4 regions of the Robertmurraya mesotrionivorans genome follow, and region 4 is predicted to be linked to each of the others. Evidence: riboswitches for the same ligand, from Rfam matches in the RefSeq annotation. Region 4 holds a riboswitch; each other region holds the start of a gene.
What was found. Region 4 has a riboswitch for cyclic di-GMP ahead of ACRX5O_RS19015 (amidase). Riboswitches for the same ligand answer to the same signal wherever they lie in the genome.
Positions count from the first base shown of each region.

Region 1: another riboswitch for cyclic di-GMP. It lies ahead of ACRX5O_RS12415 (OmpL47-type beta-barrel domain-containing protein); the one in region 4 lies ahead of ACRX5O_RS19015 (amidase).
Region 2: another riboswitch for cyclic di-GMP. It lies ahead of ACRX5O_RS16925 (DUF5667 domain-containing protein); the one in region 4 lies ahead of ACRX5O_RS19015 (amidase).
Region 3: another riboswitch for cyclic di-GMP. It lies ahead of ACRX5O_RS19715 (GGDEF domain-containing protein); the one in region 4 lies ahead of ACRX5O_RS19015 (amidase).

Region 1 is NZ_JBPCCH010000006.1:166,801-169,972, forward strand. Features, by position in the region: gene ACRX5O_RS12415 (OmpL47-type beta-barrel domain-containing protein) at 1-1,733, opposite strand, end outside; cyclic di-GMP riboswitch class I at 1,821-1,909, opposite strand; gene ACRX5O_RS12420 (DUF1028 domain-containing protein) at 2,198-3,037, opposite strand; gene ACRX5O_RS12425 (chromate transporter) at 3,139-3,172, opposite strand, start outside.
Region 2 is NZ_JBPCCH010000011.1:76,395-79,566, forward strand. Features, by position in the region: gene ACRX5O_RS16920 (DUF421 domain-containing protein) at 15-728, shown strand; gene ACRX5O_RS16925 (DUF5667 domain-containing protein) at 850-1,896, opposite strand; cyclic di-GMP riboswitch class I at 1,992-2,076, opposite strand; gene ACRX5O_RS16930 (P-loop NTPase family protein) at 2,239-2,787, shown strand; gene ACRX5O_RS16935 (glycosyltransferase family 61 protein) at 2,861-3,172, shown strand, end outside.
Region 3 is NZ_JBPCCH010000017.1:46,694-49,865, reverse strand. Features, by position in the region: gene ACRX5O_RS19725 (hypothetical protein) at 1-131, opposite strand, end outside; gene ACRX5O_RS19720 (M48 family metallopeptidase) at 334-1,041, shown strand; cyclic di-GMP riboswitch class I at 1,169-1,251, shown strand; gene ACRX5O_RS19715 (GGDEF domain-containing protein) at 1,313-2,389, shown strand; gene ACRX5O_RS19710 (hypothetical protein) at 2,538-3,107, shown strand; gene ACRX5O_RS19705 (bifunctional metallophosphatase/5'-nucleotidase) at 3,150-3,172, opposite strand, start outside.
Region 4 is NZ_JBPCCH010000015.1:59,416-62,587, forward strand. Features, by position in the region: gene ACRX5O_RS19005 (DEAD/DEAH box helicase) at 1-533, shown strand, start outside; gene ACRX5O_RS19010 (YhfC family intramembrane metalloprotease) at 654-1,424, shown strand; cyclic di-GMP riboswitch class I at 1,472-1,560, shown strand; gene ACRX5O_RS19015 (amidase) at 1,604-2,473, shown strand; gene ACRX5O_RS19020 (LysR family transcriptional regulator) at 2,590-3,172, shown strand, end outside.

The DNA.
Region 1 (3,172 bases), on a different contig from region 4:
CTTCCATTGGCAGGCGCCTTCATTTCTGGATGCACCAATGCTAGCTCTACCACCGCTCCAACTGGCGATTCACCAAATCTACTACTATACGCATAGATTTCGTATCTATATTCACCCTCGGGAAGATTAGAAATAGTTGTTGATAAGGAAGAACCGGTTGTTTTTAAAACCTTTTTCCCATCTACTACCTGATACACTTTATAACTATTGGCAAACTCAACTGAATCCCATTGTAATTTTAAATCATTACCATTAGAAATCTCATATCCTGCATTCCCTGGTGTTGCTACTACTACCTGATCCAGTACGAAGGACACTACATCACTTCCCTCTGATTCTCCAAATCGAGTGCTATTTGTATATACTTCATACTTGTAATTGCCTGCTGGCATGTTCGTAAATGTAACAGATGTGCCTGTTACTGTGTTCTTTAATATCTTTTGGTCTCCAACTACTTGATAGACCTTATAATTCGTAGCATTTTCAGCTGTTTTCCAGCTTAAGACGATATCATTGCCATTTAGAATTTTATACGCAAGTTCAGTAGGTGGGTTTACTTTTACTGTCTCGATGGTAAAAGTAACTTGTGTACCCTTTTCAGACTCTCCAAATCGGTCACTAGTTGAATGAACCTCATACACGTATTCGCCACCAGGTAGCATAGTAGCTGAAAAAGAAGTTCCAGTTACTGTTCCCTTTAATACTTTCACACCATCCACAACCTGATACACTTTATACCCTGTTGCATATGGTACTGAGGTCCAACTAACTACTACATCATTTTTGTTTTGGATTTTAGCATTTACATTTTCAGGGGGAGCCATCTCGATAGATTGAACAGAGAAAGTAACCTCGCTACCTTCTACAGAACTTCCAAAACGTGAGCTATTTGAATACACCTGATATACGTAGTCTCCTGCAGGTAAATTCTTAAATGTAACATTGGTACTCGTAACTGTTTCTACTAATTCTAACTGTCCGTTTTTCACTGAATATACACTATAACTATTTGCAAACTCCGCTGCCTGCCACTTCAACGTAACATCCGTCACGTTCGCAATTGTAAAAGAGAGATTCGCTGGAGCTTTCATCACTGGCTTTACTACATTTACATTGACTGGAGTTGATGTAGTAGATTCCCCATATAGTGGATGAAAAGAAGAAACCGCGTAAGAGTAAGCCCCCTCGGCCACATTAGAAAAACTATATGTCAGGGTATTAGTTGAGTTTACGAATGACTTTTCACCATTCTCTAATACTTGATATATGTTGTATTTCTCTGCGTACTGTGAAGCTCCCCAGCTTAATACAACATCATTTCCATTTTGAATCGTTGCTGCAAAGGTTGCTGGCGTTTGCATCTCAGGATATCTAATTTCTGTGCTTACCGGTGCTGATGGACCAGACTCCCCTTGACTAGATAAAGTAGAAACTACGTATCTATAAGAGCCTTCTGGCAAATCTTTTAGATCATACGAAGTGCCCGTTGTTGTTCCAAGCACCGTAAGCTGTCCGTCTTTAATTTCATAAACTTGATATCCACTTGCTCCAAATACAGCACTCCAAGTTAGCTTTCCATCGTCTGGAGTAACTGACTGATAAGCTAGATTACTAGGCGGAAGCATGGTTCCAGTATTTGCAGAAGCTCTTATACTACCGATTGGGACAATCAATTGATAGATAAGCATAAGAACGACTAGTAGAACTGGAATATTAAACATTCTTTTCAACATAAATTTACCCTACCTTTCATGTTAAAAAAGGCAAATAAAAAAGAACCCCATAAGAAAGGTTCATAGAAAAGACAATCTATGACTTCTTGTGGTAACTGGCTGCCATTCGCATTTCTGCGGGTAAGGCCCTCTTAGTTTTGCGTCTCACCGTTTCCCGTGATTTGCCCTTTTCACTTCATTAAGTACAATCATTTTTAAAACTCATCTATTACTATTGTTTCACCTCCAAGCATGTGCGTTATAAATCTATTATCGGCAGTTAACGGGAGTTATTTAGGATTAACTACCTAAATTTAGTTCGATTATACTATTTTATTTTTATAATGAGATAGGTATTTACACATGATTCTTTGATACTTTTCGTCTTTCGGATTCAATTCTTAGGGAGTCTCTTAAGATCCACATACCTACAACAGTATAAAATTTCCCACATAAAAACCCCCATTACTGGGGGCTATACACAACTATTGCTTTTTCATATAATCAAGCACGTCCAAGTCAATTTTCCCACGCTCTAACTCACGCGATTCAAAGTTCTCTGTATGTATATAACGCGTCAGTGCCTTGTGAACGCTTTCCTCATCAACATACAAATCTAAATATCCATGTCGTCTTAAGTACGCGATCAATTCTTCCTTCACATGCCCTTCAATCGAAGCAATCCGCTCTTGCTTTGGAGGAGCAAAGTATAGCTGTTGCAAACCAAACACACGAATCAGCTCTTTAATCGGCTCCGGATGGTCGTCGACACGAAGATCAATGAATCGGTCATTGTATCCACCATAACCGCCCGCTTCCTTCACCACTAATAGGGCAGCTGATTGCTGGCCCCGACTATCTCCACCAGCCTCTTGCCCTGCGTTCATTCCAGCGAGTAAGCGCTCGGCTAATGTTCCACTTGTCTCTTGAAACGTTTTTGCCATCGCTTGTACGGTCTGTTCGTCGACTAAAATATTCCCTTGTGCGGCAAAATGCTCTCCGGTGATTCCACCTGCCCAGTCATAACATTTTTCACCGGTAAAAGTGGCAGCATTTCCGTTTGCATCGATGACTCCAACCTGGCGGAGATCCTTGTCCTCATCCTGTGAGGTAATGATTTCGATCACCTCTTCCGCTGACTTTCCTTCTGAAAACAACTTCAATGCCTCCGGACCATAAGCCGTATTCGCGTAAGACTGTGTCGCAACAACACCTACTCCAGCCTTCGCGAACGGAACCACGGCGCCAACTCCAAGAAACTTCGATTGCACCGCAATTCCCCATTCTTTCTCCTTTGGGTCATAACCTACGATTGAAAACGTCATGTTTTTGCCTCCCCCCCTAAATTCTAATTAGGATAGTTTCACCTGAAGGAAGCCTTTGTTGCGCTAGCAACACCAGCTTACGGAAGGTGAAACTATACATTTTACCCTAGAAATATTCCCCCATAAATCAACGAA
Region 2 (3,172 bases), on a different contig from region 4:
AGAGGTAGATGAATGTGGAGGTACTAAAGGACATTTTATTGGTTTATGGTAGAATCTTTATTATTATGCCCCTTTTATTAATGGCCACATTGTTTATGGGGAAGAGATCAATCGGAGAACTTCCTGTGTTTGATTTTTTAGTAATCATTACACTTGGAGCTATTGTCGGAGCGGATATTGCCGACCCCACTATAAAGCAAATCCCTACTGCAGCAGCGGTAATTGCACTTGCGATACTGCAAAGGATTGTGACAGCCACAGTGATTAAATATCGGAGAATAGGGAAGGCACTTACTTTTGAACCTACTATTGTAATAAAAAATGGGGAGCTAATTGTAAATAATTTAAAAAAAATCAATTACTCCATCGATAATATTTTGCAGATGCTTAGGGAGAAGGAAGTGTTTGATCTATCCATTGTTCAACTCGGAATCATTGAAGCAAATGGCCGAATTTCATTATTTAAGTATGCTGGTGAGGCGCCAGTTGTCAAAAAGGATCTTGGCCTTACTGAAGTAGACCATCAAATTAGTTTACCTGTTATTATTGAGGGGAAAATTGATACAACGACACTTGAGCATTTAAATAAAGATGAGACATGGCTAAAAGAGGAACTCTCGAAAATGAAGGTAAAATTAAGTGACGTATTTTTCGCATCCATAAATGAGAATCTTATACTACATATATCTCTCCATAATCAGGAAAAGCCAAACTACATAAACCATTAAGAGCATTTTACTTCCCATCACGTAAGCAATATACTATGATCAATACATCACAAACTTTTAGGAGACGATACATGATGTATGAGAAAGGGGAAAGAACGAATGTAGTTCTTTCCCCTTAGGTTTATTGGTTATTTTTGTTTTCGTTTACTTTTTGCGACTGCTGATTTTTTCCTTCTGTATTTTTCTTTGCTGTGTCAGCTTTTCTTTGTTCTTCTTTTACTTTAGCTTCCTGGGCCCTTTTTTGCTCAGCAGCTAGTTGTGCTTGTTCCGTTTGTTTCTTGGCTTCCTCGGCCTTTTTTGCTGCTTGTTCCGCTAATGTTTTTGCTACTTCCGCTTTTGGTGCGCTTGCATTTGTTGTTTTTACTTGTTTTTCGGATGCTTTTGGTTGAGCCGATAGTGTACTCGTAATAACTTCAGCTTCATTTGATTCGGTATCAAGAGGGACCGATATTTCTTCTTCGTCAGTTGAGAGATTTTTGTATGCAATTTTATTCTTGATTTCAGACGAGTGAAGTCCAAGTTCTTTTGCTATCTCTCCAAACCCCTTATCATCACTTGTATAGAGACTACTGATTTCATCTATCGTTTTACCTGAAGCCTCAGATAACAAATACATATGAGCAATTTGTCCAAATCCAAAACCCTGATTTCTCAACTCAGAAACAGATTCTTCATCTATATTTCTGACTGCTGCTGGCAATTGTTTAATACTAACTTGTTGACTTTCAATTTCTTCTAATACCTCTTCAGTTAAAACTTTTTGTATATCCTCATTAATGAAAGTGACTTCTTCGGTTGACGTTTCTAACTCTGATAATGTTTCCTCATTAATTTTATCATTGAAAAGTAATTTTGCTATTTGTTCTTCAGCTAAAGCTAATTTTTCTACGTAATTTTTCATAAGAATATCAATGAATTCATGTTTATCCTCTTCTGTCATAGCTTGTGCTTCAGCCAGTCTTTCCTTTGCTAGTTCCAGAAGGATTTCCGTTTCTTTTTTGGAATTGGTAGTAAGATAAAGCTGGAAGTCTTCTAGTAGTTGATCTACTGAGTATAGAAGCTGGTCAGGTGTTACTCCTGGACTCGAAGAATTCAATTCTGATGCGGAGACAGTTGAGCCGAAGGCAAAGACACCTGAAACAACAAAAGGTAAAATTAATTTTTTCATTTAATAACTCTCCTCAACAAGTATTGAACCAAAACCCGGCAGAGAAGGTGAATGATACACATGAACAAATGAGTCTTTTATCATGGTTAACAATCTTCGGTAACTGGCGAGCATAGTCTATGGACCTTAGCTCCTATAGCTTTGCGCCCTTATATTTCTATAAGTTTGCCTTTTTCGGATTTGATTCTTAATCCAATAGTACCATTCATTTTATTTCTTGATAATAGGAATATAGTATTATAACGTTTGAAAACTCATAGAAAATTCAGGAATCATGATGTGGAAAATTGCTTGTTGTGAGAAAATAGAAAAATATGACAAAGTGAGGAGGCGAGGATAAGAATGAATCGAGTTATGGTGATTGGGGTATCGGCTGGTGTTGGGAAATCGACGTTTACTAGGAAGCTTGGACAGATGTTACATATCCCCGTGTATCATCTAGATGCCTACTTCTGGAAACCAGGTTGGATCGAGGCATCAAATGAAGAATTCTCTGAGGCTCAAAGAACGCTTGTGGAGAAAGAAAAGTGGATCATTGAAGGGAATTACTCAAAAACAATTCATATCAGAGAATCAAGCTGCGATACAGTTATTTATTTAGAACTTCCCTTACGTACTTGTCTTTACCGTGTAGTGAAGCGATTTTTTACGAACATCGGTAACACGAGACCTGATATGACGATCGGTTGTACAGAGAAACTAGATTGGAAATTTATCAAATTTATTATTTCCACCTATTTTGCGAGGAAGGAAAAGATGAAAGATAAACTGAAACAGTACGAGTCAATGGGGAAAAAAGTAATTGTTTTAAAAAATAAGGAAGAAATTCGCTCCTATTTTCAATTAGCTGAAACAAATCAGGGTGATTCACTATCTAATGACCAAATATGAAACAAATAGAGGGGACATGCATAGAATGTAGTAATATTTAGATTTTATTAATAAAGGGGACAAAAGGGGTTAGATGGTATATTTAAACGGGAAATTTCCGGCACCTAACGGTTTTTATAAGACAACTAAGGAATGGTATCAGGCATATACTGAAATATTCGGAACAGTGAACACTTTTTATAAAGAATTAGAATATGAAGTTGAATTATTTGATGAGTTGGTATTTGAGCCCAATCCAACTATTAGACCAGTTTGGTCAGGTGGGGCTTCTGTGTCGTTAATGCCAAATGGTCGTGTTTATGGAGAAAATGGAATTGTTATAACACCTGACAATAAATTATTATGGGATGTTTCATTTGAGTGGTTTACAGAACCTAATGAACAT
Region 3 (3,172 bases), on a different contig from region 4:
TCTCCTGTTCGATAATGAAAAATATTAGCGACCGTTTGCGGTAGAAAAAGTAAGAAAATAGGTCCGAAAATTGGAATGAATATGGCAATTGCAAGAAAGAGATGTCTAGTTTCATAGTTTTTCTCATCCATTGAAATCAATCCTTTCTTTAATATATATTTCGATAATAACATGGAACAAAGTAAGAAAGGGAACGAAATTAGAAAAAATTACCTGTTGGTAAACTCCGAGCTTTTCTTAATGATATATGTTATTTTTACAAAAGATCTTGAGGAGATTTAATGAATCATCATAAAATTAAGGTATAGCAATTGATCAGATAAAGGTGATGTCATGATACACAACTATTCAGGTGAAACGATCAGTTACAATATAAACTACAAAAAACGCAAGTCTATTGGAATTTCTATTGATGTTTATGGAAATATTGAGGTCCAGGCTCCTAAAGGAACACCCAATGATTATGTGCTTTTATTTATCGAAGAAAAATGGGACTGGATTCAAGAGAAGTCTAAGGAAATGAAGGCTAGAGCGCTTGGTTCACATGAAAAAGTTTATGACCATGGCGAAAGTTTTCTTTATTTAGGTAACACCTATCCCATCCAAATCTTCCACGACGCCAATCTTACGCAGAATCATGTGAAGTTTGAAGAAAATAAACTACATATCTACGTAAAAGAGTTAGAGGAAGAAAAAATCAGACAGGCACTAAAGCGATTCTACTATCAGCAATGTAAGATCTTAGTAGAGAAGAGTATCAAGTCTTATCAAAGCAACTTTAAAATAAAGCCAAAGGGGGTTCGTATTAATGACAGCAATCGTACATGGGGAACTTGTGATTCTAATCAGCAGTTAACTTTTAACTGGAAGCTCGCGATGGCCCCCCATAGGGTAATCGACTATGTGGTTGTGCACGAAATGTGCCATATGTTGCATTTAAATCATGATCGTTCTTTTTGGAGACTTGTTGGGAAAATTATGCCTGATTATAAGGAACAAGAAAATTGGCTAGCTTTTTCTAGTTGGAAAATGACTGTGTAGTAAGGTGAGAGTCTTCATTTATGAAGGCTCTTTTTTATGTCACTAATTGGTTGATTTTACAATTTGCATTCATATATCTATACACCAATATTGCGAGTATAATAGTACTAAAGTAGTAATTATTCCAATTACGAAAAGGCAAATCTACTGAAAGGTAGAGACGCAAAACCGTGGGTCTAAGGTGAAAGCTAAGATTGCCAGGTTATCGAATACAGCCAGAGATGGCTTTCACGAAGTGCTAGAATGCTACGTGAAATTGGAGGAAGAACAAATGATTAGAGAAGAGATGTTTGATAAAAGGTTACTTATTCGTGATATATTGAATACCCTATGGGTTATTATTGGACTGTATTTGTTAGGGACAGGTATACACTTTTTCCTTACTACGTATGATAAGTGGTTATTTTTTTTAGAAGTGATTTTATTTCCATTATTTAAATTTATTGCTGTCATGGCATGTGCAGAGCTGTTTATGAATAAATTCCGGAAACACATGGAGTACTTTATCATGATTGTAATTACTCTTTTTATTAGCATTATAATTATTAGTATTTACGATAAAGTAATTTTGATGGTTTTACTCATTACTCCTGTTCTGGTCTCATTGTTTTTCTATAATAAAAGAATCATTCGCTTTTCGGTGTTTATATCGATCCTCACTTTTTTAGTCATTTATTTTTTCTATGAACCGATACATGCTTCTATGGATACAGCAGATTTGATTATTATTATCTTAATTTTATTAGGGATTTCACTACTTATAAACAGCCTGATGAAACATAGTGATCAAGTTATGAAAGAATTGTTAAAAACAACAAAAGAAAAAAATGATCTATTCTCTAAAAATATTCAAATGGAAAGGCTTACCCGGTTAGATCCTGTTACGGAATTATATAATCACAGGTCGTTCCATGAACACTTGGAGTCAATTGTAAGTCTGGCTTCACCAGAGAAGTTAAACGTACATGTAGCGGTCCTTGACATTGATAATTTCAAACAAATCAATGATACGTTTGGTCATAGAGCAGGAGACAGTGTAATTATAGAAGTCGCCAGGCAAATTAAATTTTTCTCTGTTGGCGATGACTTTCCTTCTAGGTACGGAGGAGAGGAATTTGGAATTATCACAATGGGAACGTCGGAAGAGGATTTTATTAAAAGGGTGGAAAACATCAGGGGAAATATTGCAAACACTAGTTTTCCTGAGCTCAAGGGGCGTAACGTAACAATCAGTATTGGTGTACAAAAATTGTTGCCTGGAATGAACAAGGAAGATCTCTTTAAAGGGGCAGATGCAGCACTTTATACAGCAAAGAGAACAGGGAAAAATAAAACGGTAATTAATTAGGACAGAATATCGGGATGAAGGTGACAATGTGGAATTAACCATTGTCACTCTTTTTAGCGGGGAAAATTGAAGAAATTTGACTCCGAATCGATGTTAGAATCGTAGGTAATAAATAGAGTAGTTTTTTTATGAAATAGGGGAGGCGCAAATGGACTATAAAGAAATAAGAAATATGAGAGTAAAGCAGCTTCTTGTAACCAATGTGATTATATTTTTAAGTGTAATATTATTTTTCACTGTAGTTAAGATCGCCTTAATATCAGCCTTTCAATTTTTCGTCTTTTTGGGCATCCTTTTGGCACTTCGAGGGATTGTTGGGCTTGTAAGAGGAGAAACGACAAAGTCAATCATACCCATTTTCGAGAAAGTAGCAGTCTATGAAAAGGAAAAAATGGGAAGTGAATGGTACAAAGAAAGGAAAACAAATTTTATTGGAAATATCATCGTGAGTGGCTTTATGTTTATTCAAGCATACTGGAACCGTATTTTATCAGAACAACCCTTTCAAATGGATGTCACCTTTATGATTACACTTTTATTTTTCATTCTATTATTAATAAATATCGCATCAATCGTTCGATTTCGGAAAATCGACCATTCAATAAATAGTAATGAATTAAATGGTTATACTCGAAAATCAAACCTAATAGGAGCAGGAGTAGGTATCATTTTTGGTGTAATCATCGCTGTAGTCACCATTTTTTTTATTGTCTCTTAAGGATACTAGTAGGCAAAGAAGGACCCTTGCCTACTAGCAACTTTACGTTTGGATTACCTTCCAAT
Region 4 (3,172 bases):
GGATTGATATCGAAAATATTTCACTCGTAGTGAACTTTGATATCCCATATGAAAAAGAGAGCTATGTGCATCGTACAGGAAGAACCGGCCGGGCGGGCTTGAAAGGAAAGGCTACTACTTTTGTGACAGATAGAGAAAAACGATTGTTAGAAGAGATAGAACAATTAATTGGTTTTTCTATTCCACAGAAGGAGAAACCTGCTTCGGGGCAGGTGGAGAGATCACGACCTGCCTTTGAAGAGAAGATTAGTTCCGACCCAGTTATCAAGCAACTAAAAAGCGAGCAGCTAAATAAGGATATCACCAAACTCTATTTTAATGGCGGGAAGAAAAAGAAGCTGCGCGCCGTTGATTTTGTAGGAACCATTTCTAAAATTGATGGTGTATCTGCAGAGGATATTGGAATTATCACGATTCTTGACACGGTCTCTTATGTAGAAATCCTAAATGGAAAAGGGTCACTCGTGTTGTCCGAAATGAAACATACAACGGTAAAAGGAAAACAATTAAAGGTTCATGTGGCAAGAAGATAAGAAGCACTTCCTAGAGGTGCTTTTTTATTTGGAAAAAAGAACAAAACCCATTGACAGAAAATTACTCTTACTTTAATATTATCATTATCAATAATGATAATAAAACAAGGGGGACTTACTATGATAAGCAATGCAACGATCTTGAGCATGGTCGCAGTTATCATATTTTCCATTCTTCTATTTGTAAGTGCCATTCTTTTTACAAAAAAACAGGTAGGAATCTCACTCAAGCCGTTATTAATAGGTAGCATTGGGTTTGTTATTATTACTCAAGTATTAGAGAAACTTCTTCATGTTGTCGTCATAACAAGTTTTCCAAACTATGCTGAACATCCATGGTTATTTGGATTATATGGCGGTTTCGCTGCAGGAATTTTTGAGGAAATGGGACGCTATATCCTTTTTATTTGGCTGTTAAAAAAGTATCAGGATTACAAGGGTGGTCTATCCTTTGGGGTAGGCTGGGGTGGCATTGAAGCAGTAGTAATTGCTCTTTCAACGGTTGTACCATTTCTTATCTTTGCAACCATGATCAATGCAGGTACATTTGATTCATCTATCGGAGCTAGTCTTCCAAGTGATCAGGCAGCAACCATTAAAGAAACATTATTAAATCAGGGAGTTTCTCACTACTTATGGGCAATACCAGAACGCTTCTTTGCCCTCATTATGCAAATCGCTTTCACCTTACTTGTATTAGTTGCTGTTATCAAAAAGAAATTCCAATACGTATTGCTCGCTATAGTCGCTCATGCGGCGATTGATTTTCCTTTAGCTTTCTACCAAACTGGATACATTAAGAGCTTATGGATCATTGAGTTGTACATTGCCTTAATCGGAGTTCTATCTTTCTTTATAATAAAAAGATTAAGAAAATTGTTGATTGGGTAAAAATACCTGAGGCAAAAGTCTGTTTTAATAAAGTATAATAAAAGAAAAACTGTAAAAGGCAAACTTCTCCGAAAGGGAAGGACGCAAAGCCGTGAGCCTAATCGCATGTCATGCGAATGGTCGTCAGGTTGCCAGGTCTCATTTTGTGAGCCTCGGCTTGCAGAATGGGGGAACGTGAAATGAAAAAGCTCGTTGTATCAATGATAATTGTTTTGCTTTTTTCAATTGGAGGCTTTGGATCAAAAATGAGTGCTTCTACTGTAGATCGCTCCACATGGCTTTGGAATCCGTGGGAAATTGTGAGTAATGAAACAGGAACCTTAAGCTTTCTTGAACAAAAGCAAATCAACAAAGTCTATGTACAAATTGATCGAGATATCCCAATGAATGTATACCGTAGCTTTATTACGAAGGCATCAGTAAAAGGGATAAAAGTATATGCTCTAGACGGAGCACCAAGCTGGGTAGCTCCAAAAGGATATCGAAATCAAGATGCGTTAATGAATTGGTTAAAAACCTATCAAGCAGGGTCAACCGCTTCTCAAAAATTTACGGGTATTCATTTAGATGTAGAGCCCTACTTATATAGTGGTTGGAATACGAATAGAGCGGCAACTGTTAAAAGTTATCAAGAACTGATAACAAAAGCGAATACCTCTGCTGCAGGATTAAAACTACCTCTTGAAGCGGACCTGCCATTTTGGTTTGATGAAGTTTCTTATAACAATACGTATGGTAAAGGAAATCTAGCAGAGTGGGTCATTACAAAAACGAATAGTGTAACGATTATGGCATACCGTGATACAGCTCCTGCCATCATTGAAATTGTGAAAAATGAAGTAGCCTTTGCTGGGAAACATAATAAGGCATTAGTAATCGGTGTAGAAACAGGTGCAACAGACGAAGGAGATATGATTTCCTTTTTTGAAGAAGGAGAAGCATACATGAACGAGCAGCTTGCTTCTGTTGCCTCCCATTACGGAACAACCCTTGGATATAAGGGGATTGCTATCCACCATGTGGGAAGCTGGAAGACAATGAAACCATAAAGAACTATGAAAGCACTCAATCAAAGAGTGCTTTTTTGTTCATATTCATCCCTTTTTCTTGTCTAAAAAACATCATATACTTTGTTTAAAGATTGGAAACAGGGAGGGCGCTGTTTATGAACCTGAAACATTTACAATATTTTCGTGTGCTAGCCAAAACACAGCATTATACAAAAGCAGCAGCTCAGCTATATATCACACAACCAAGTCTTAGTCAGGCAATAGGCGAGCTTGAAAAAGAATTAAGTATAAAGTTATTTGAAAAGGTTGGTCGAAATATAAAGCTGACAAAGTACGGCCAATATTTTTTAACCTATGTGGAAAACGGATTAGAGGAGCTTGAAAAGGGTGAAAGGAATCTTCAAAAGCTCACCAATGCCAATACGGGTATCATTGACTTAGCATTCATTTTCTCCTTAGGCGCCGATTTTGTCCCATCGATTATTCAGTCCTTTATGGAAGCGAATGAGGGCGGGCAAGTGACGTTTTCGTGCATTCAAGGAACGACACAGAGTATCATCCAAGGCTTAAAGGAAGAAAATTATGACCTAGCTTTTTGTACGTATGCGGAACATGAACCAGAGATTGATTTTATTCCATTATTGAAAAGAGATATTGTGTTAATCACCCATAAAGATCACCCATTAGCATCAAAAGCTTCAGTGGAATTAAAGGATATTGCTGAGGAAAAATTCGTTT